DNA from 4 places in the Streptomyces qaidamensis genome. Region 3 is predicted to be linked to each of the others. Evidence: riboswitches for the same ligand, from Rfam matches in the RefSeq annotation. Region 3 holds a riboswitch; each other region holds the start of a gene.
What was found. A riboswitch is a leader RNA that binds a small molecule or an ion and turns the genes downstream of it on or off. The one in region 3 is predicted to bind cobalamin.
Positions count from the first base shown of each region.

Region 1: linked by a shared signal. The riboswitch ahead of A4E84_RS12080 (prenyltransferase/squalene oxidase repeat-containing protein) and the one ahead of A4E84_RS37160 (energy-coupling factor ABC transporter permease) in region 3 are both predicted to bind cobalamin.
Region 2: linked by a shared signal. The riboswitch ahead of A4E84_RS09320 (cobalamin biosynthesis protein) and the one ahead of A4E84_RS37160 (energy-coupling factor ABC transporter permease) in region 3 are both predicted to bind cobalamin.
Region 4: linked by a shared signal. The riboswitch ahead of A4E84_RS26835 (ribonucleoside-diphosphate reductase subunit alpha) and the one ahead of A4E84_RS37160 (energy-coupling factor ABC transporter permease) in region 3 are both predicted to bind cobalamin.

Region 1 is NZ_CP015098.1:2,765,440-2,770,170, reverse strand. It holds gene A4E84_RS12090 (CbiQ family ECF transporter T component) at 1-1,089, opposite strand, end outside; gene A4E84_RS12095 (ABC transporter ATP-binding protein) at 1-1, opposite strand, end outside; gene A4E84_RS12085 (SCO2322 family protein) at 1,082-1,711, opposite strand; gene A4E84_RS12080 (prenyltransferase/squalene oxidase repeat-containing protein) at 1,708-2,922, opposite strand; adenosylcobalamin-variant (AdoCbl-variant) riboswitch at 3,044-3,132, opposite strand; gene A4E84_RS12075 (phosphotransferase) at 3,253-3,933, shown strand; gene A4E84_RS12070 (SAM-dependent methyltransferase) at 3,968-4,731, shown strand, end outside.
Region 2 is NZ_CP015098.1:2,127,595-2,132,325, reverse strand. It holds gene A4E84_RS09325 (cobyric acid synthase) at 1-1,087, opposite strand, end outside; gene A4E84_RS09320 (cobalamin biosynthesis protein) at 1,089-2,096, opposite strand; cobalamin riboswitch at 2,200-2,338, opposite strand; gene A4E84_RS09315 (hypothetical protein) at 2,467-2,688, opposite strand; gene A4E84_RS09310 (inorganic phosphate transporter) at 2,723-3,967, opposite strand; partial or broken gene A4E84_RS44370 (hydrolase) at 4,165-4,293, opposite strand; gene A4E84_RS09305 (class II aldolase/adducin family protein) at 4,322-4,731, shown strand, end outside.
Region 3 is NZ_CP015098.1:8,484,673-8,489,403, reverse strand. It holds gene A4E84_RS37170 (MDR family MFS transporter) at 1-1,081, shown strand, start outside; gene A4E84_RS37165 (serine/threonine-protein kinase) at 1,316-2,740, shown strand; cobalamin riboswitch at 2,870-3,056, shown strand; gene A4E84_RS37160 (energy-coupling factor ABC transporter permease) at 3,087-3,788, shown strand; gene A4E84_RS37155 (energy-coupling factor ABC transporter substrate-binding protein) at 3,785-4,153, shown strand; gene cbiQ (cobalt ECF transporter T component CbiQ) at 4,160-4,731, shown strand, end outside.
Region 4 is NZ_CP015098.1:6,014,843-6,019,573, reverse strand. It holds gene A4E84_RS26845 (DUF3311 domain-containing protein) at 1-61, shown strand, start outside; gene mctP (monocarboxylate uptake permease MctP) at 58-1,686, shown strand; cobalamin riboswitch at 1,821-1,946, shown strand; gene A4E84_RS26835 (ribonucleoside-diphosphate reductase subunit alpha) at 2,070-4,427, shown strand; gene A4E84_RS26830 (ribonucleotide-diphosphate reductase subunit beta) at 4,427-4,731, shown strand, end outside.

The DNA of each region.
Region 1 (4,731 bases), 5.7 Mb from region 3:
CGGCAGCTCCTTGGGATCAGGGGCGACGAACGCGGGCAGCAGGCCGAGCAGTGCGGCCGCGGCCGGCCAGGGGGGGAGGGTGGGAGCGACCAGGGGGACCACGCCGGGGTGGAGGGCTGCGGGATCACGGGCCGCGGCGAGGGCGAGCAGGGCCGCTACCGCGACGCCGGAGGCGACGACCAGCCAGGCGCGCACGTCCCAGCGGTCCGGGCGGTAGCGGGTGCGCAGTGACCGGCGGCCGCCGAGCTTGAGACCCGCGAGGGCGGCGGCGAGACCCGTGAGGAGGACGGGGAGACCGTATGCGGCGCCTTCGGCCGTGAGCAGGCCGTACGTTCCCGCGCAGACGCCGAGCAGGCCGCCGAGGGTGAGGGCGGCGGTGGTACGGCGTACGCCGGGCGGGACCTGCGCGGTACGGCCGTAGCCGCGGGCGTCCATCGCGGCGGCCAGGGCGACGGATCGCTCCAGCGCGCCCTCCAGCACCGGGAGCCCTACGTGCAGCAGGCCCCTGATGCCGCTGTCCGGGCGCCCGCGCAGACGGCGTGCGGCGCGCAGCCGCTGGACGTCGGCGATGAGGCTCGGGGCGAAGGTGAGGGCGACGACGACCGCCACCCCCATCTCGTACAGGGCGCCCGGAAGGGACTTGAGGAGCCGGGAGGGGTTGGCGAGGGCGTTCGCGGCGCCCACGCAGATGAGGAGCGTGGCCAGCCGCATACCGTCGTACAGCGCGAAGGTGAGGGCTTCCGCGGTGACCTCGCCGCCGAGGCGGATGCCCTGCGCCCAGGCGGGAAGGGGGAGTTCGGGCAGCGTGAGGAGGGTGTGCGTGCCCGGGACGGGGGAGCCGAGGACGATCGCGAAGACGAGACGGATGAGGATCACCGCGAGGGCGAGTTTGACGAAGGCGCCGTAGGAGCGGGACCAGGGGGTGTCGGGGCGGCGGGTCGCCACGACGTAGGCGGAGACGGAGACGAGGAGCGCGAGGAGCAGGGGGTTGGTGGTGCGGGTGGCGGCGGTGCCGAGGGAGAGGGACCAGAGCCACCAGGCGCCGGGGTGCAGCTGAGCCCGGCCTCGACGCCGAGGGCTGCTATCCACGCCGCCGTACCTGCCAGATCGCCGCGCCGCCCAGGACCACCACCACGGCGATACCGCCGATCAGGCCCAGGGACGGCCCGTCGTCCGAGGGGGAGTTCTTCTCCGCCGTCGGCTTGTGCTGCTTCCCGGAGACCTGTTCGCCGCAGCCCTTCTCCGGATAGCCCGAGATCGCGCACAGCAGAGCGTTGGTGTCGTAGCGCAGCGGCTTGGCCACCGCGGCCAGGGCCTCGGCCGTCGTCGCGTCGGGGGCGACCCGGGCGCAGGCCGTGCGGGCGGCGGGCGGGGATTCGCCCCGGGGGGCGTCCGACGGTGTGCCGAAGTCGATGACCAGGGCCACCCGCTTCCTGCCCTCCCGCGCGGGCGTCTTCGCGCAGATCGTCGCGAAGCCGGCCGTGCCGCGCGGCCGGACCGCGCTCGCGGAGTCCTCGCTCACCGCGAAGCGGAAGCCCTGGACGTCGCCGTCCGAGGGGCGGGCCAGGGACGGGCCCTGGGTGGCGTAGACCCAGCGGCCGGCGTCGCGCTCCCAGAACGACCAGTACCGGTAACCGGCGGCCTGGGCCTGGCCCGCGCCCGCGCACAGCAGGAGCGAGGCCAGGAGGACGAGAACGGCCCGGCGGATCACAGCTGCTGCTGCTTCTTGCGGCCGGTGAACAGGAACCCGATGCCGATGCCGGCGACCAGGCAGACGCCGACGTACCACCAGACCCCGAAGAAGTCCGAGCCGGAGTCCTCCTTCTCGTCCGAGGCCTCGGACTTGGTCTTCCCGGCGGTCTGCGGGGCCGGGCCCGTGGCGCCCAGCTGCTTGACGAGGTCCGCGCCGCCGAAGTCGCGCGGGTCCGTGCCCGTCGCGTGGGCGGCGAAGATCAGCTGCGCGTAGGCGGCCGGACCGCTCTGCGCGGCCCAGGACGCGGAGTTCTTCTCCAGCCACCGCACGGACTTCTCCGCCTGCGCGGTGTCCCCCTGCGCGGCGAGCGCTACGACCGCGTCGGCGGTGTTGCCGAAGTCGGGCTGGGGCTCGGCGCCGGCGAGGGCGGACATGAGGTGGTTGCCGTCCTCGGCGAGGGCGGCGGTGAGGTAGCCCGCCCCGTTCGCCGCCGCCTGCTGCGGCGTCGTGGCCTTCTCGCAGGTCGCGTCGGACTTCTTGCCGGGCTCGACGACCATGCCCTTGCCCAGCGCGCCGAGCACACCGGCCGCCGTGGCGTCCGCGTTGGCGGCGAGCTCGCCCTTCTTGTCCGGCTGGAACGCGAAGGCGCCGTCGTCGTCCCCGCCGCAGGGCAGGGCGAGCTTCAGCAGCGCGTCGTGGGGCGACTTGCCGTCCTTCTCGACCCGGTCCGGCTTCTCGCCCGCGGCGGCGAGCGCGCCTATGACGATCGACGTCGAGTTGGTGTCGCTGGCCCCGCCGGGCGCGTAGCCCCAGCCGCCGTCCTCGTTCTGGACGGACTTCAGCCAGCCGACTGCCTTGCGGGTGACGTCGTCGTGCCCGCCGAGCGCGGTGAGGGCCTGCACGGCGGCGGACGTGGCGTTGGTGTCGCGCATGGTCTTGGCGTCGCACGCGGTGGTGGGGTCGGGGCGGTACGAGGCGAAGGAGCCGTCCGCGCACTGCTGCCGCGTCAGCCACTGCACGGACTTCGCCGCCGGCTTCACACCCACGGTGTCCTGCGCGAGCAGCGCGAGCGACTGGCGCCAGACGCCGTCGAACTTCGGGTCCTTGTCGCCGTACAGGGCGGAGGGGAACGCCTGGGACGGTGACGGGGACGGGTCGGCGGCGGCCGGGGTGGCGGCGCCGATCACGGCGACGGCGGCCAGGACCGCGGCGCTGCGGCGGACGTTCATGATCGGCGGGTGCCTCTCCCTGTGGGGGAGCCGGGCAGCACGGGACACCCCGGCGGCTCGGCTCCGTATACCTCGACGGTGCCGTGACCGGCGGTCTGCCGGGCACGTGAGCCGGTCACGAACCGTACGGGGCGATCCGGCTCACCGCCTGGGCGGCGGTTCACGGTTGCGGGTCAGCGCCGGAATTGCACCGGCTTCCCCCCGTACGGTGTGATGACGACCCGCTCACTGTACCCGGACGCAGGAATGCGGCCGAGGGGGCCGGGTGGGGGCTTGGTCACGTGCGGGCAGGTCGGTGAGGGCACCGCGGATGCGGGGTAGCTTCGCTTCATGCCGATCTCGCCACCGCCGGGAAAGCTGCTCGGATCCGGGCGCCGGGCCGATGTGTTCGAGATCGACGCGGCGTGGGTGCTGCGTCGGGACCGCGAGGGCGGGGGTGACGCGGCGGCCGAGGGGGCCGTGATGGAGCACGTGCGCGCCCACGGTTATCCCGTGCCCCGGGTCCGGCCCTCCGGTTCGCGTACCGACCTGGTCATGGAGCGGCTCTGTGGCCCGACCATGCTCCAGGCCTGCCTGGCGGGCACCCTGGACGTGGCCGAGGCAGGGGCCGTCCTCGCCCGGCTGCTGCGCGACCTGCACGCCGTTCCCGCCCTGCGCGCCACCGACCCGGCCGTCCGCGTGCTCCACCTGGACCTGCACCCCGAGAACGTGATCCTCACGCCCGGCGGCCCCCGCGTCATCGACTGGTCGGACGCGGAGGAGGGCGACCCGGGCCTGGACTGGGCGGCGACCGCGGTGGTCCTCGCGCAGGCCGCCGTCGCCGGTGACTCCCTCGCCGCACCCGCGGACACCATGCTGACCGCCCTCCTCGACGGCCCGTCCCCGCTCACCCGCACAGCCCTGACCGAGGCCCTGCGCCGCCGGGGTGCCAATCCGACGATGGGTCGGGCCGAAGTCGAACTCCTCGCTGCCGCAGCGGAGTTGATCCTCTCCAAGGCGGAGACCGGCTAACGTGGGGCCCCCGATCTCACACGCAGGAGCGTCCATGACCGACCAGGCGGAGAACCCCGAGCAGGAGCCGTTCCCCAAGATCGACACCTCGGTGCCGCACTCGGCCCGGATCTGGAACTACTGGCTGGGCGGGAAGGACAACTACGAAGTCGACCGGGTGGCCGGTGACGCGTTCCGCGAGATCTTCCCCGGCATCGAGACCGGCGCCCGCGCCGCCCGCTACTTCCTCGCCCGGGCCGTCCGCCACCTGGCCGCCGAGGAGGGCATCCGCCAGTTCCTGGACATCGGCACCGGCCTGCCCAACGTGGACAACACCCACCAGATCGCCCAGCGGGTGGCCCCGGAGAGCCGGATCGTCTACGTCGACAACGACCCCCTGGTGCTGGCCCACGCCCGCGCCCTGCTCACCAGCACGCCGGAAGGCGTCACCAACTACGTCGACGCCGACCTGCGCGAGCCGGGGACGATCGTCCGGGAGGCAGGGAAGACCCTGGACTTCGACCGGCCCGTCGCCCTCATGCTGATGGGCATCCTGGGCCACGTCGAGGACCACGACGAGGCCCGCTCGATCGTCCGGCAGCTGGTGGACGCCCTGCCCCCCGGCAGCTACCTCGTGCAGTACGACTCCACCGACACCAGCGAGGACTACGTCCGCGCCATCCAGCAGTACAACGACGGTGGTTCGATCCCGTACATCCTGCGCAGCCCCGAGCAGATCGCGCGCTACTTCGACGGCCTGGAACTGCTCGAACCGGGCGTGGCCTCCTGCTCGCGCTGGCGTCCCGACGCGGCGGCACT
Region 2 (4,731 bases), 6.4 Mb from region 3:
CGACGTGCCCTCTGCGGCTCTCGACGTCGTCCTCGATGTGCTCGCCGAGGATCTGGAAGCCGCCGCAGATGCCGAGCACGGGCCGCTGCTCGGCGACTCTGCGGACCAGCGCCTCGGCGAGGCCCCGCTCGCGCAGCCACTCCAGCGCCCGGACCGTCCCCCGGGTGCCGGGCACGATGACGAGGTCGGCGTCGGACAGCTCCTCCGGCCGGTCCACGAACCGCACCACGACGCCCGGTTCGGCGGCCAGGGCGTCCACGTCGGTGAAGTTGGACATGAGCGGCACGGCACAGACCGCGACGCGCAGCACGTCCTCGCCGACCGGCGGGGCGACCACGGACTCCCGTACGGCTCCCCGCAGGGAGACCCGCAGCCCGTCCTCCTCGTCGATCCCGAGCCCGTGCCGGAACGGCAGCACGCCGTACGTACGCCGCCCGGTGAGGCCGAGCAGCATGTCCAGCCCCGGCTCCAGCAGGGAGACGTCCCCGCGGAACTTGTTGACGAGGAACCCGGCGACACATGCCTGGTCCTCGGGCGACAGCAGCGCCACCGTCCCGAAGAACGAGGCGAACACCCCGCCCCGGTCGATGTCGCCGACCACGAGCACGGGCAGCCCGGCGTTCCGGGCGATCCCCATGTTCACGATGTCCGTCCGCCGCAGATTGATCTCGGCGGGAGAACCGGCCCCCTCACAGATCACCGCGTCATACGTGCCCCGCAACTGCTCCAGGCAGTCCAGCACCGTCCCGAGCAACTGCTGCTGCCGGCCGCCGTGGTAGCCGCGCGCGCTCAGCTCCCCGACCGGCTTGCCCAGCAGCACGACCTGACTGCTCTGCTCGCCACCGGGCTTGAGCAGCACCGGATTCATCAGCGCGGTCGGCTCGATGCGGCAGGCCTGCGCCTGCATGGCCTGCGCCCGCCCGATCTCGGCCCCCTCCGTCGTCACGAAGGAGTTCAGGGACATGTTCTGCGCCTTGAAGGGCGCGACCTTCACGCCCTGGCGCACCAGCCACCGGCAGATCCCGGCGGTCACGACGCTCTTGCCGGCGTCGGAGGTCGTACCGGCGACGAGAAGCCCACCGCTCATGTCATTTCCCCCTCTTCAGCGACCGCGCGCCCTTGAGCGACGGCGCACTCCCGAGCGACCGGACGCTCCTGGACAACCGCGCACTCGTCAGCAACCGCGCGCCCGCGCACACCCCGAGCGCGAGCCAGGTGACGCGCTTCGACAGCCGCACGACCCGCTCGACGTCGTGCGTGCCGACGGCCCGCCCCCGCGTGTTCAGCACGGGCCGGTGCTCCACCCGCCCGCCGTACGAGAGCGTCCCGCCCAGCCGCACCCCGAGCGCCCCGGCGAACGAGGCCTCCACGGGCCCGGCGTTGGGACTCGGATGGTGCGCCGCGTCGGCCCGCCAGGCCCGCACGGCCCCCCGCGGATCCGGCCCGGCCAGGGCGGCGAGTACGGCGGTCAGCCGCGCTCCCGGCCACCCCGCGAGGTCGTCCAGGCGCGCGGAGGCCCAGCCGTAGCGCCGGTAGCGGGCCGACTTGTGCCCGACCATGGCGTCCAGGGTGTTGACGGCCCGGAACCCGAGCAGCCCGGGCACCCCGCCGACGGCCCCCCACACCAGGGCCCCCACCACCGCGTCGGAGGTGTTCTCGGCGACGGACTCGACCACGGCCCGGGCCATGCCGTCGGCGTCGAGGGCCTGCGGATCCCGCCCGCACAGATGCGGCAGCCGGGCCCGGGCCGTCTCGACGTCCCCGGCCTCCAGGGCCCGCCCGATGGCCTGCGCCTCCCGGGCGAGCGAAGTCCCCCCGACGACGGCCCAGGTGGCGGCTGCGGTCAGCGCGACGGAGGCGACGGCGGACGTCCGCACGGCCCGCGCGGCGACGGACCCGAGGGCTACGGCCCCTCCGGCACAGACGGCGGTGTGCAGCGTGCCCCACCCGCGGTGGTCCCGCCACAGCACCCGTTCCACGGCACCCGCGGCCCGTCCGAACGCGGCGACCGGATGCCCCCGGCGAGGATCACCGAGCAGCAGGTCACCGATCAGACCGGCGGCGGCGCCGTACGCGAAGACGCGACCGGCACCCATGGGCTCAGCCGGCCGGGTGGGCGGGCAGGGGTGGGGTGTTGAACCTCGGTCGGCAGCCGCGCATGGCGATATGTGTCCTCACTCAGGGTGTCCACGCCCTGGTTCGACGAGACCGGCGGTGAGAGTTCCTGGCTCCCGGGGATTGCTACCCCGGTGACAGTGGCGGGACCGCGCCGGACTTTCACCGGCTTCCTCTCCTGCCGCCGTATTGGCCCCGGCAGTCCACCACGGCCGCGAACCGCCGTCAACTTGCCGTTGACCTGCGAGGGGAGAGTGTGGAGAACCCCACATCCCCATGCGCACACACGACGACCGGGCGGCACAGGAGTCAGGTCCCGTGCCGCCCGGCGGACGATGTGCGGTCGGGCCGTCAGGCCACGATCAGATAGATGCCGTACCCGACGGCCGCCGCGCACGCCGCGAAGCACGCGTACGCGCCGGTGACCGCGAGGCCTGCGGACCCGCCCTGGGCCACCGCCCGCTCGCGGCGGGTCAGACCGGTGATGCCGAGGGTGAACAGGCCCACGAGAGCCACGGTGACCACGAGGCTGACGCCGAACACGGAGCCGAGGGCCACCCAGTCGATCTTCATATCGGAGACTCTTCCTTGTTGCCGGTGGGCGGGGTCAGACCGTGGTGGTCGTGGAGGCCGTCCGCTCGGCGGTGGCCTGGGCCGGGAACGACGGCACCGGCTCCTCCGCCGGCGTGCCGGCCGGCGGCGGCGTCACCGCGGCCATCGCCGTGGTGACCACGCCCGCGGGCTCGGCGTCGTCGGTGTCGTTGACGTTGGTGTGGTCGACGATCTCCCGCCGCGACAGCTTCCAGATGGCCGCGCTGGAGGAGACGAGGAAGACGGCCACCACCGCGGTGCCCCAGGCGCCGAAGCCGGTGACGTACTCGGCGAGAGCGCCCACCAGGGCCGCCGCCGGCAGCGTCAGACCCCAGGCGACGAACATCCGCGTCGCGGTCGACCAGCGGACGACACCGCCCTTGCGGCCGAGCCCAGCGCCCATCACGGCGCCGGAGACGGAGTGCGTCGTGGACAGGGAGAAACCGAGGTGCGAGGAGGCCAGGATGACCGTGGCCGCGGAGGTCTGGGCGGCGAAGCCCTGCTGCGGCTGGAGGTCGGTCAGGCCCTTGCCCATGGTGCGGATGATGCGCCAGCCGCCCAGGTACGTGCCGAGCGCGATCGCGACGCCCGCGGAGAGGATGACCCACATGGGCGGGTCGGAGTCGGGGGCGAGGGTGCCGCCGGCGACCAGGGCGAGGGTGATGATGCCCATCGTCTTCTGCGCGTCGTTGGTGCCGTGCGCCAGGGAGACCAAGCCCGCCGACGCGATCTGACCGGCCCGGTAGCCCTTCCGGGACGCCTCGCCGTCGGCCTTCTTGCCGAGGGAGTACGTCAGCCGTGTGGCCAGCATCGCCGCGATGCCCGCGACCAGCGGGGCGGCGATCGCCGGGATCAGGACCTTGGTGAGCAGCACGTCACCGTGCACCGCGCCGACGCCCGCCGAGGCGATCGTGGCACCGATCAGACCGCCCATGAGAGCGTGCGAGGAGCTGGACGGCAGACCGACCAGCCACGTCAGCAGGTTCCAGAGGATCGCACCGACCAGGGCGGCGAAGATGACCTCGGGCCGGATGCCGGCCTCGTCGACGAGGCCCTTGGAGATCGTGTTGGCGACTTCGACGGACAGGAAGGCGCCGACCAGGTTGAGGACCGCGGACATGGCCACCGCAACCTTGGGCTTCATGGCGCCCGTGGAAATGGTTGTGGCCATCGCGTTCGCGGTGTCGTGGAAACCGTTCGTGAAATCGAACGCGAGTGCGGTTACCACCACAATCGCGAGGATCAGCGAGAAGCTTTCCATTTACCCAGGCAATCGTTCGAGGTCATTGGCTGGACGACCGTAGGCAACCTGAGTGAACGGAAGATGAACTGGGAGGGGCGCAGGGGTGACCGCACAGGGGGTCGGGACGACGCGCCGAGACGGCCGCACCGGCGCCCCGCGACTAGGCGCCCCTCCCGAGCCGCTTCGGCTGATCGAATGACCCGGGGTCGTATTCGATCGAGCGCGGGCCACAGCGTCCAGCCGTCAGCCGTCCGGCTGCCGCCGTTGCGTACGAAGTGCGCCGCCTGCGCCCGGCCGGAGGGCCGGTCGGGCAGGGCGAAGAAGTATCCCCGCCCGGCGGCGCGTTGAGCCCGTGCCTGGCAGGATCGCGGCATGGCTGAGCAGCGAGGCGACGAGCGGGGCACGGGGGACGCGCGGGAGGGCGGACGGGACGCGGGGGAGGGCGGACGGGGCGCGGGGGAGCCGCGGCGCAGGAGCGCGCGCCCCGAGGAGGCGCACGCCTGGGAGGAGCTCGTCGCGGCGGCCCGCCGGACGGTCGCGGACGGACTGGTCGTCGGCACGTCGGGCAACGTCTCCGTGCGCGTCGGGGACACCGTCCTGGTCACACCGTCGGGCGTCCCCTACGACCGGCTGACCCCGGACGACGTGACCGGCGTCGGCCTCGACGGCCGGCAGGTCCTCGGCACCCTCGTCCCCACCAGCGAGCTGCCCATGCACCTCGCGGTCTACCGCACCACCGGCGCCCGGGCCGTCGTCCACACCCACGCCGTCCACGCGACGGC
Region 3 (4,731 bases):
GGTCGGCTTCGTGCTCGGGCTGCGCACGTTCAGCCAGCAGGGGCTGTTCGTGGTCGGCGGCTGGCTCGTCGACCGGTTCGGGGTGCGGCCCGTCGTGCTGGCGGGCTGCGTGCTGCGGATCGCCGGGTTCGCCTGGCTCGGCTACGCGGAGGCGAGCTGGACGGTGATCGGGGCGGTGCTGGTGATCGGTTTCGCCGCGGCGCTGTTCTCCCCCGCCGTGGAGTCGGAGGTGGCCCGCCAGGCAGTGGCCTGGGAGGAGGACGGGCACGGGCCGCGCACCCGTGTCCTCGCCCTGTTCAGCGTGGCCGGCCAGGCGGGTGCGTTCGTCGGGCCGCTGCTCGGCGCGCTGCTGCTCGCCGTCGACTTCCGCACCGCGTGTCTCGCCGGTGCCGCGGTCTTCGTGCTCGTCCTCGTCGGGCACCTGTGGCTGATGCCGCAGCACATCCCCGGCCGGGTCCGCGTCCGGGAGCGGGGCGGGGCCCGTGCCCTGCTGCGCAACCGCCGCTTCCTCGCCCTGTGCTGTGCCTATGGCACCTATCTGCTCGCCTACAACCAGCTGTACCTCGCCCTGCCGGACGAGGTGCAGCGCGCGGCGGGCTCCCAGGCGCCGTTGTCCTGGCTCTTCGCACTGTCCTCGGTACTGGTGGTGTTCACCCAGCTGCCGGTGACCCGCTGGGCGGGCGACCGGCTCGATCTGCGCCGCTCCATGACCGCGGGGCTGCTGCTGATCGCGTCCGGTTTCGCGGTGGTGGCCGCGGCCCGGCCGGCCGGCTGGACGGGGGCCGCCGGACTGCTCCCGGCCGCCGGCTTCGTGATCTTGCTCACCGTGGGGCAGATGCTGGTGGTGCCCGCCGCCCGCGCCTGGGTGCCCGACCTCGCCGCGGAGGGCCGGCTCGGGCTGTACATGGGGGCGCTGTCGTCCGTCTCCGGGCTGATCGTCCTGGCCGGCAGCGCGGCCACCGGCTTCCTGCTCGACCTGGGCCTGCCGGCCGCCGTGCCGTGGCTGGTCCTCGCGGCCGTACCGGCCCTGGCGGTGGCCGTGCTGCCGCGCCGTGAGAAGGGGGCGGGCGCGGCGGCCTGACACGGGCGCCGGTGTCCCAGGGCAACCGGGCGCGCGGGAGCGTCACCCCGGCGTGCGAGGTCTTCGCTCCGGGATTTTCCGGAACCGCACCCTGGGAAGACACCGCTGCGGAGATCGGTGGTCACGCCGCGCCAGTATCCTGGGTCGGCTGCGGCACCCCCCACCAATCCCCGTGCGTAAGCGGGGAGTTCGGCCTGCGGCGACGACCTTCCCACACGCATGAGACGAGGACGAGTGCTGCTAGCGGGCCGCTACCGGCTGGAAGTTGAGATCGGGCGCGGTGGAATGGGAGAGGTCTGGCGTGCGTACGACGAGACGCTCGCCAGAGCGGTGGCCCTCAAGCTGCTGCTGCCCCAGGACACCGACGCCACGGCAACCTCCCGGTTCCGTCTGGAGGCGCAGACCGCCGGGCGTCTCAACCACCCCAACGTGGTCGGCGTCCTGGACTTCGGCGAGTACGACAACCGGCTGTACCTGGTGATGGAGCTGGTCGAGGGCGACAGCCTCGCCGGGGTGCTGTCCGGCTCCGGCCCGCTGCCCGCCGAGCAGGTGGCCCGGCTCGCCGCACAGGCGTCCGCCGGGCTCGCCGCAGCGCACGGGCAGGGCATCGTGCACCGGGACGTCAAACCCGCCAACCTGCTGCTGGACACCCACGGCACGCTGAAGATCGGCGACTTCGGCATCGCGCGGTTCCTCGACGACCCCGGCGCCGCGCTCACCGCCACCGGCCAGATCGTCGGCACCGGCCTCTACCTCGCGCCCGAACGGGCCCTGGGCAAGCCCGCGGGGCCCGCCTCCGACATGTACTCCCTGGGCTGCGTGCTCTACCAGCTCCTCAGCGGCCGCCCGCCGTTCCAGGCCGACACCGCCGTCGCCCTGCTGCACCAGCACCTCGACTCGGCGCCCGTGCCGCCCCGCGAGCTCGGTGTCGCAGGGCTTCCCCCGGCGTTCGAGAACTACCTCCTCGGGCTCCTCGCCAAGCAGCCCGAGGACCGGCCCACCGCGGAGCAGGCCGCCGAGTGGTTCGCCGGGGGCGCCTGGCGGGGCCTGCCCGAGCCGCTGCCCGAGGTCTCACCGCCGCTGCGGCCGAAGCCCCCGTCCGCGCCGGCGCACACCGGCCCCGGCCCGTACGCGGCTGCCGAGACCAGCCACCCGACCACGTACGCACTGCCCGCGACCACGGGACACCGCACCGCCGCCCGGGCGGCCCAGGCGGGACGGTCGGGCCGCTCCCGCGGGCGCGGCGGGCTCGGCAGCCGGTCGAGAGTGGCCGCGACGGCCGCCGCCGCGGCGCTCTTCCTCGCCGCGATGCTCCTCGGCATGCGCTGGTTCTCGCCCGACACGACCACCGAGGGCACCGACCCCGACGCGTCCCCGACCGCGAGCAGCCCCGCCGCCACCCCGTCCGACGACTCCGCCTCGCCCATCACCTCCGATCCGGCGGCCGGCCGGCAGATCGCCACCACGCCGACCACCGGCACCGTGGCCGACGTCACTCCGTCCACGCCGCCCGCCTCCCCGACCCCTTCCCCGCCGGCGTCCGGCGCCCCGACCCCGACGCAGGGGGCGGGCGACGCCGGGCCGGAGCAGCCGAAGCCGGAGCAGCCGGTCCAGGCCGGGGAGGGCGACGACGGCGGGGACGACGGGGGCGACGACTGACGGGGGTCCCCGAAGCGTCCTCGCACCACGAGCGCCCGAGCACGTGGATCAGCCGGGGATGCGCCGGTGTGCGAGCGGGCGCCCCCTCGCGCGCCCCTTGGGCGGCTTGTCATCGCCCTTACCCCGGCCTTATTGTCACCAGGCCTTGGTGAACGGGAAATCCGGTGTGATGCCGGTGCGGCCCTCGCCACTGTGAATCGGGAAGTCCGGCTCCGGCCCCTCAGGGGGCAGCCACTGGGTCCTTGCGGCCCGGGAAGGCGGAGTACGGGCGGTGGTACCCGTCAGCCAGGAGACCGGCCAAGGCACGTCAACCATCCACGAGGTGCTGGAGAGGGTCTGCTGAGCCATGCACATAGCCGAGGGTTTTCTTCCTCCGGCGCACGCGGTCGCCTGGGGCGTCGCGTCGGCGCCGTTCGTCGTCCACGGAGTCCGGTCGCTCACCCGTGAAGTGCGCGAGCACCCCGAGAGCACCCTGCTCCTCGGGGCGTCCGGCGCCTTCACGTTCGTCCTGTCCGCCCTGAAACTGCCGTCCGTCACGGGCAGTTGCTCGCACCCCACCGGCACGGGCCTCGGAGCCATCCTGTTCCGGCCGCCCATCATGGCGGTGCTGGGCACCATCACCCTGCTCTTCCAGGCGCTGCTGCTCGCGCACGGCGGCCTGACCACGCTCGGTGCCAACGTCTTCTCCATGGCGATCGTCGGGCCCTGGGCCGGATACGCCGTCTACGCACTGCTGCGGCGCTCCAACGCGCCGCTGATGGTCGCGGTGTTCGCCGGTGCGTTCGTCGCCGACCTGTCCACCTACTGCGTCACCAGCGTGCAACTGGCGCTCGCCTTCCCCGACCCGGGCAGCGGATTCCTGGGCGCGCTCGGCAAGTTCGGTTCCATCTTCGCCGTCACCCAGATCCCGCTCGCGGTGAGCGAGGGCCTGCTGACCGTGCTCGTGATGCGGCTGCTGGTGCAGTCGAGCAAGGGCGAACTGACCCGGCTGGGCGTGCTCCTGGCCAAGAAGCAGTCACGGACCGAGACCGAGGCGGTGGCCCGATGAGCAGGAACACGAAGATCAACCTGGTGCTGCTGCTCGCCGTGGCCGCGCTGGCCGTGCTGCCCCTGGCGCTGGGCCTCGGCGACCACAAGAAGGAGCCGTTCGCGGGCGCCGACGCCGAGGCCGAGACGGCGATCACCGAGCTGAAGCCGGACTACGAGCCGTGGTTCTCGCCGCTGTACGAGCCGCCGTCGGGCGAGATCGAGTCGGCGCTGTTCGCCCTCCAGGCGGCCCTCGGCGCCGGGGTCCTCGCCTACTACTTCGGTCTGCGCCGGGGCCGCCGGCAGGGTGAGCAGCGGGCGCTGGAGCGCGAGGCCGGCAGCGCGCTCACCGGGGCCGCAGGGAAGTCCGCGGCGGAACGGGACTGAGCCGGGGTGCTGCCGATCGACGCGGCGGCGCACAGCAGTCGCTGGCGCCGCCGCCACCCCGTGGACAAGGCCGTGCTCGGACTCGGCCTCACCCTGCTCGCGATCTCCCTGCCGCCCTGGCCGGGTGCGGCCCTGGTGCTCCTGAGCGCCCTGGTGGTGCTGCTGGGGCCGGCCGGCGTGCCCGGGCGGCGGCTGTGGCGGGCCTACCGGGTGCCGCTGGGCTTCTGCGTGACCGGCGCGCTCACGCTGCTCGTCCAGGTGGGCGGTCCGGGCGGCTTCGTCTCCCTCGCCGCTGACGGGCCGGTCCGGGCCGGGGAGTTGCTGCTGCGGACCTCGGCGGCCTCCCTGGGCGTGCTGCTGTTCGCCTTCACCACGCCCATGTCCGACCTGTTGCCCCGCCTGGTCCGGGCGGGGATCCCCGCGCCGGTGGTCGACGTGGCGCTCGTGACGTACCGGATGAGCTTCCTGCTGCTGGACTCCGTGCGCCGTATCCGGGAGGCCCAGGCGGCCCGGCTCGGTCACACCGGCCGGGCCGCGGAGTGGCGTTCGCTGGCCGGGCTCGGCGCCACCGCGTTCGT
Region 4 (4,731 bases), 2.5 Mb from region 3:
CAAGCTCTGGCAGCGTGACCAGCGCGCCCGCTCGGCCACGAAGGGCGGTGCGTCGCAGTGAAGGACGGCGTGAACGGCGTCGCGCTCGGCGTCTTCATCTTCTTCTTCCTGGCCGTCACGGTCATGGGCTTCCTGGCCGCGCGCTGGCGCAAGGCCGAGAACGAGCACAGCCTCGACGAATGGGGGCTGGGCGGCCGCTCGTTCGGCACCTGGGTCACCTGGTTCCTGCTCGGCGGCGACCTGTACACGGCGTACACCTTCGTCGCCGTGCCGGCGGCGATCTACGCGGCGGGCGCGGCCGGCTTCTTCGCGGTGCCGTACACCATCCTGGTGTACCCGCTGATCTTCACCTTCCTCCCCCGCCTGTGGTCGGTGTCCCACAAGCACGGCTACGTCACGACCTCCGACTTCGTGCGCGGCCGCTTCGGTTCGAAGGGCCTGTCGCTGGCCGTGGCCCTCACCGGCATCCTCGCGACCATGCCGTACATCGCGCTCCAACTGGTCGGCATCCAGGCCGTGCTGGACGTCATGGGCGTCGGCGGCGGCGAGAACACCAACTGGTTCATCAAGGACCTGCCGCTGCTGATCGCGTTCGGCGTGCTGGCGGCGTACACGTACTCGTCGGGTCTGCGGGCCCCCGCGCTCATCGCGTTCGTGAAGGACACGCTGATCTACATCGTCATCGCGGTGGCGATCATCTACATCCCGATCAAGCTGGGCGGCTTCGACGACATCTTCGCCAAGGCCGGTGAGGCGTACAGCCAGACCAACCCGGCGACGGGCGCGCCGCGCGGTGCGCTGACACCGGCCGAGCCGGGCCAGTGGACGTACGCCACACTGGCGTTGGGCTCCGCCCTGGCCCTCTTCATGTACCCGCACTCGATCACGGCGACGCTGTCCTCGAAGAGCCGTGAGGTGATCCGGCGCAACACCACCATCCTGCCGCTGTACTCGCTGATGCTGGGGCTGCTCGCGCTGCTCGGGTTCATGGCGATCGCGGCCGGCATCAAGGTGCAGAACGGGCAGCTGGCGATCCCACAGCTGTTCGAGACGATGTTCCCGGACTGGTTCGCGGGCGTTGCGTTCGCGGCGATCGGCATCGGCGCGCTCGTGCCGGCGGCCATCATGTCCATCGCGGCCGCGAACCTCTTCACCCGCAACATCTACAAGGACTTCATCAAGCCGGACGCGACTCCCGCGCAGGAGACCAAGGTCTCCAAGCTGGTGTCGCTGCTGGTGAAGGTCGGCGCCCTGGCCTTCGTCCTCACGATGGACAAGACGGTCGCCATCAACTTCCAGCTGCTGGGCGGCATCTGGATCCTGCAGACCTTCCCGGCCCTGGTCGGCGGCCTGTTCACGCGCTGGTTCCACCGCTGGGCCCTGCTGGCGGGCTGGGCGGTCGGCATGGTCTACGGCACGGTCGCCGCGTACGGCGTGGCCTCCCCGACCCAGAAGCACTTCGGCGGCTCCGCGAAGGAGATCCCGGGCATCGGGGAGATCGGCTACATCGGCCTCACGGCGTTCGTCCTGAACGTGGTGGTGACGGTGGTCCTCACCTTCGTCCTGAGGGCCCTGAAGGCCCCCGACGGCATCGACGAGACCAAGCCGGAGGACTACACGGCGGACGCGGGCGACCCGGGGGTCAAGGTCGAACTCCCGCCCGCGACGGCCGGTTCCGCGCACTAGCCTCAGGGGCGCGGGGAACTGCGCGATCAACCACGAACAACCCTCAGTGGGCCGCCGTGAGCACTCCTCACGGCGGCCCACTGTCGTATCCGACACAACATCTGGGGGTGCCGTCGGAACCCAACACAAGATGTATGCTCATGCTCGCTGCCGCCGCAGGGGAATCCGGTGCGAATCCGGAACTGTCCCGCAACGGTGTACTTGTGCATGTTCCGTGCACAAGCGTCAGTCCGAGGACCTGTCGGCAGCGCACCCGGCCACCCGGCCGTGGTGCCCCGACGTCCGGGCCTCGTGGAATGGGCCGGTGGACGCGACGCCGCGTGCGCTCGCGTGCTGCCGCCTGCCCTCGACGAGGCCCCGTGCCGAGCGAGGGAGAGCCCCACGTGACCATCGCGCCAGCCGAAGAGGTCTCAGCCACCGAAGAAGCGCACGACGCCCCCGGCGCCGCGCTGTTGCGGACCCTGACCGAGCTGACCGCCGACCTTCCCGACGCCGAGCCCGGCCGGGTCGCCGCCGCCGCGCTGCGCGGCCGGTCCGCCGCCGCGGACGAAGCGGAGTTGCGGGAGCTGGCGACGGAGGCCGCGGCCGGTCTGATCTCCGAGGACCCCGCCTACTCCCGGCTGGCCGCCCGGCTGCTGACCATCGGCATCCGCGAAGAGGCCGCCTCGCAGGGCGTCACGTCCTTCACCGAGTCCGTGGCGGCAGGCCACCGCGAGGGCCTCATCGCCGACCGCACCGCCGAGTTCGTCCGGCTGCACGCGGCCCGGCTCGACGCGCTCATCGACACCCGCGCCGACGACCGCTTCGGCTATTTCGGCCTGCGCACCCTGCACAGCCGCTATCTGCTGCGCCACCCGCTCACCCGCAAGGCCGTCGAGACGCCCCAGCACTTCATGCTGCGGGTCGCCGCCGGTCTCGCCGAGGACGACACCCGCCGCTCCGTCGACGAAGTCGCCGCGCTCTACCGGCTCATGAGCCGCCTCGACTACCTCCCCTCCTCCCCCACCCTCTTCAACTCGGGCACCCGGCACCCGCAGATGTCGTCCTGCTACCTCCTCGACTCCCCCAAGGACGAGCTGGACTCCATCTACGACCGGTATCACCAGGTGGCCCGGCTGTCGAAGCACGCCGGCGGCATCGGACTCGCGTACTCCCGCATCCGCGCCCGCGGTTCCCTGATCCGTGGCACCAACGGCCACTCCAACGGCATCGTCCCGTTCCTGAAGACCCTCGACGCCTCGGTCGCCGCGGTGAACCAGGGCGGCCGCCGCAAGGGCGCCGCCGCGGTCTACCTGGAGACCTGGCACTCCGACATCGAGGAGTTCCTGGAACTGCGCGACAACACCGGCGAGGACGCCCGCCGCACGCACAACCTGAACCTCGCGCACTGGGTGCCGGACGAGTTCATGCGCCGCGTGAACGCGGACGCGCAGTGGTCGCTGTTCTCCCCCGCGGACGTGCCCGAGCTGGTCGACCTGTGGGGCGAGGAGTTCGACGCCGCGTACCGGGCGGCCGAGGCGAAGGGCCTCGCGAAGAAGACGCTGCCCGCCCGTGAGCTGTACGGCCGCATGATGCGCACCCTCGCGCAGACCGGCAACGGCTGGATGACCTTCAAGGACGCCGCCAACCGCACCGCCAACCAGACGGCCGAGCCGGGCCACGTCGTCCACTCCTCCAACCTCTGCACGGAGATCCTGGAGGTCACCAGCGACGGGGAGACGGCGGTCTGCAACCTGGGCTCGGTCAACCTGGGTTCCTTCGTCGACACATCGACCGGGGACCTCGACTGGGAGCGACTGGACGAGACCGTCCGCACGGCCGTCACGTTCCTCGACCGGGTCGTGGACATCAACTTCTACCCGACCGAGCAGGCGGGCCGCTCCAATGCCCGCTGGCGCCCGGTCGGCCTCGGCGCCATGGGCCTCCAGGACGTCTTCTTCAAGCTGCGCCTGCCCTTCGACTCACCCCAGGCCAAGGCCCTGTCCACGCGGATCGCCGAGCGGATCATGCTCGCCGCGTACGAGGCCTCCGCCGACCTCGCCGAGCGCAACGGACCGCTTCCCGCCTGGGAGAAGACCCGTACGGCCCGGGGCGTGCTGCACCCCGACCACTACGACGTGGAGCTCACCTGGCCGGACCGCTGGGCGGCCCTGCGTGAGCGCGTCGCCACGACCGGTATGCGCAACTCGCTGCTCCTCGCCATCGCCCCCACGGCCACGATCGCCTCCATCGCGGGCGTGTACGAGTGCATCGAGCCGCAGGTGTCCAACCTGTTCAAGCGCGAGACGCTGTCGGGCGAGTTCCTCCAGGTCAACTCCTACCTGGTCGACGAGCTGAAGCGGCTCGGCGTGTGGGACGCCCGCACCCGGGAGGCCCTGCGCGAGGCCAGCGGCTCGGTGCAGGACTTCGCCTGGATCCCGGAGGACGTGCGCGCCCTCTACCGCACGGCGTGGGAGATCCCGCAGCGCGGCCTGATCGACATGGCGGCGGCCAGGACCCCGTTCCTGGACCAGTCCCAGTCCCTGAACCTCTTCCTGGAGACGCCGACCATCGGCAAGCTCTCCTCGATGTACGCCTACGCCTGGAAGTCCGGGCTGAAGACCACGTACTACCTGCGCTCGCGCCCGGCGACCCGCATCGCCCGCGCCGCCCGGGCCACCGTCCCCGTGCAGGCCACCCCGGACCCCGAAGCGGTCGCCTGCTCCCTGGAAAACCCCGAGTCCTGCGAGGCCTGCCAGTAATGAGCACCCAGAACCTTCTCGACCCCGGCTTCGAGCTCACCCTGCGCCCCATGCGCTACCCGGACTTCTACGAGCGCTACCGGGACGCCATCAAGAACACCTGGACCGTGGAGGAGGTCGACCTCCACTCGGACGTCGCCGACCTGGCCAAGCTGTCACCGGCGGAACAGCACCTCATCGGCCGGCTGGTCGCGTTCTTCGCGACGGGCGACTCGATCGTCGCGAACAACCTGGTGCTGACGCTGTACAAGCACATCAACTCCCCCGAGGCGCGGCTCTACCTGAGCCGCCAGCTCTTCGAGGA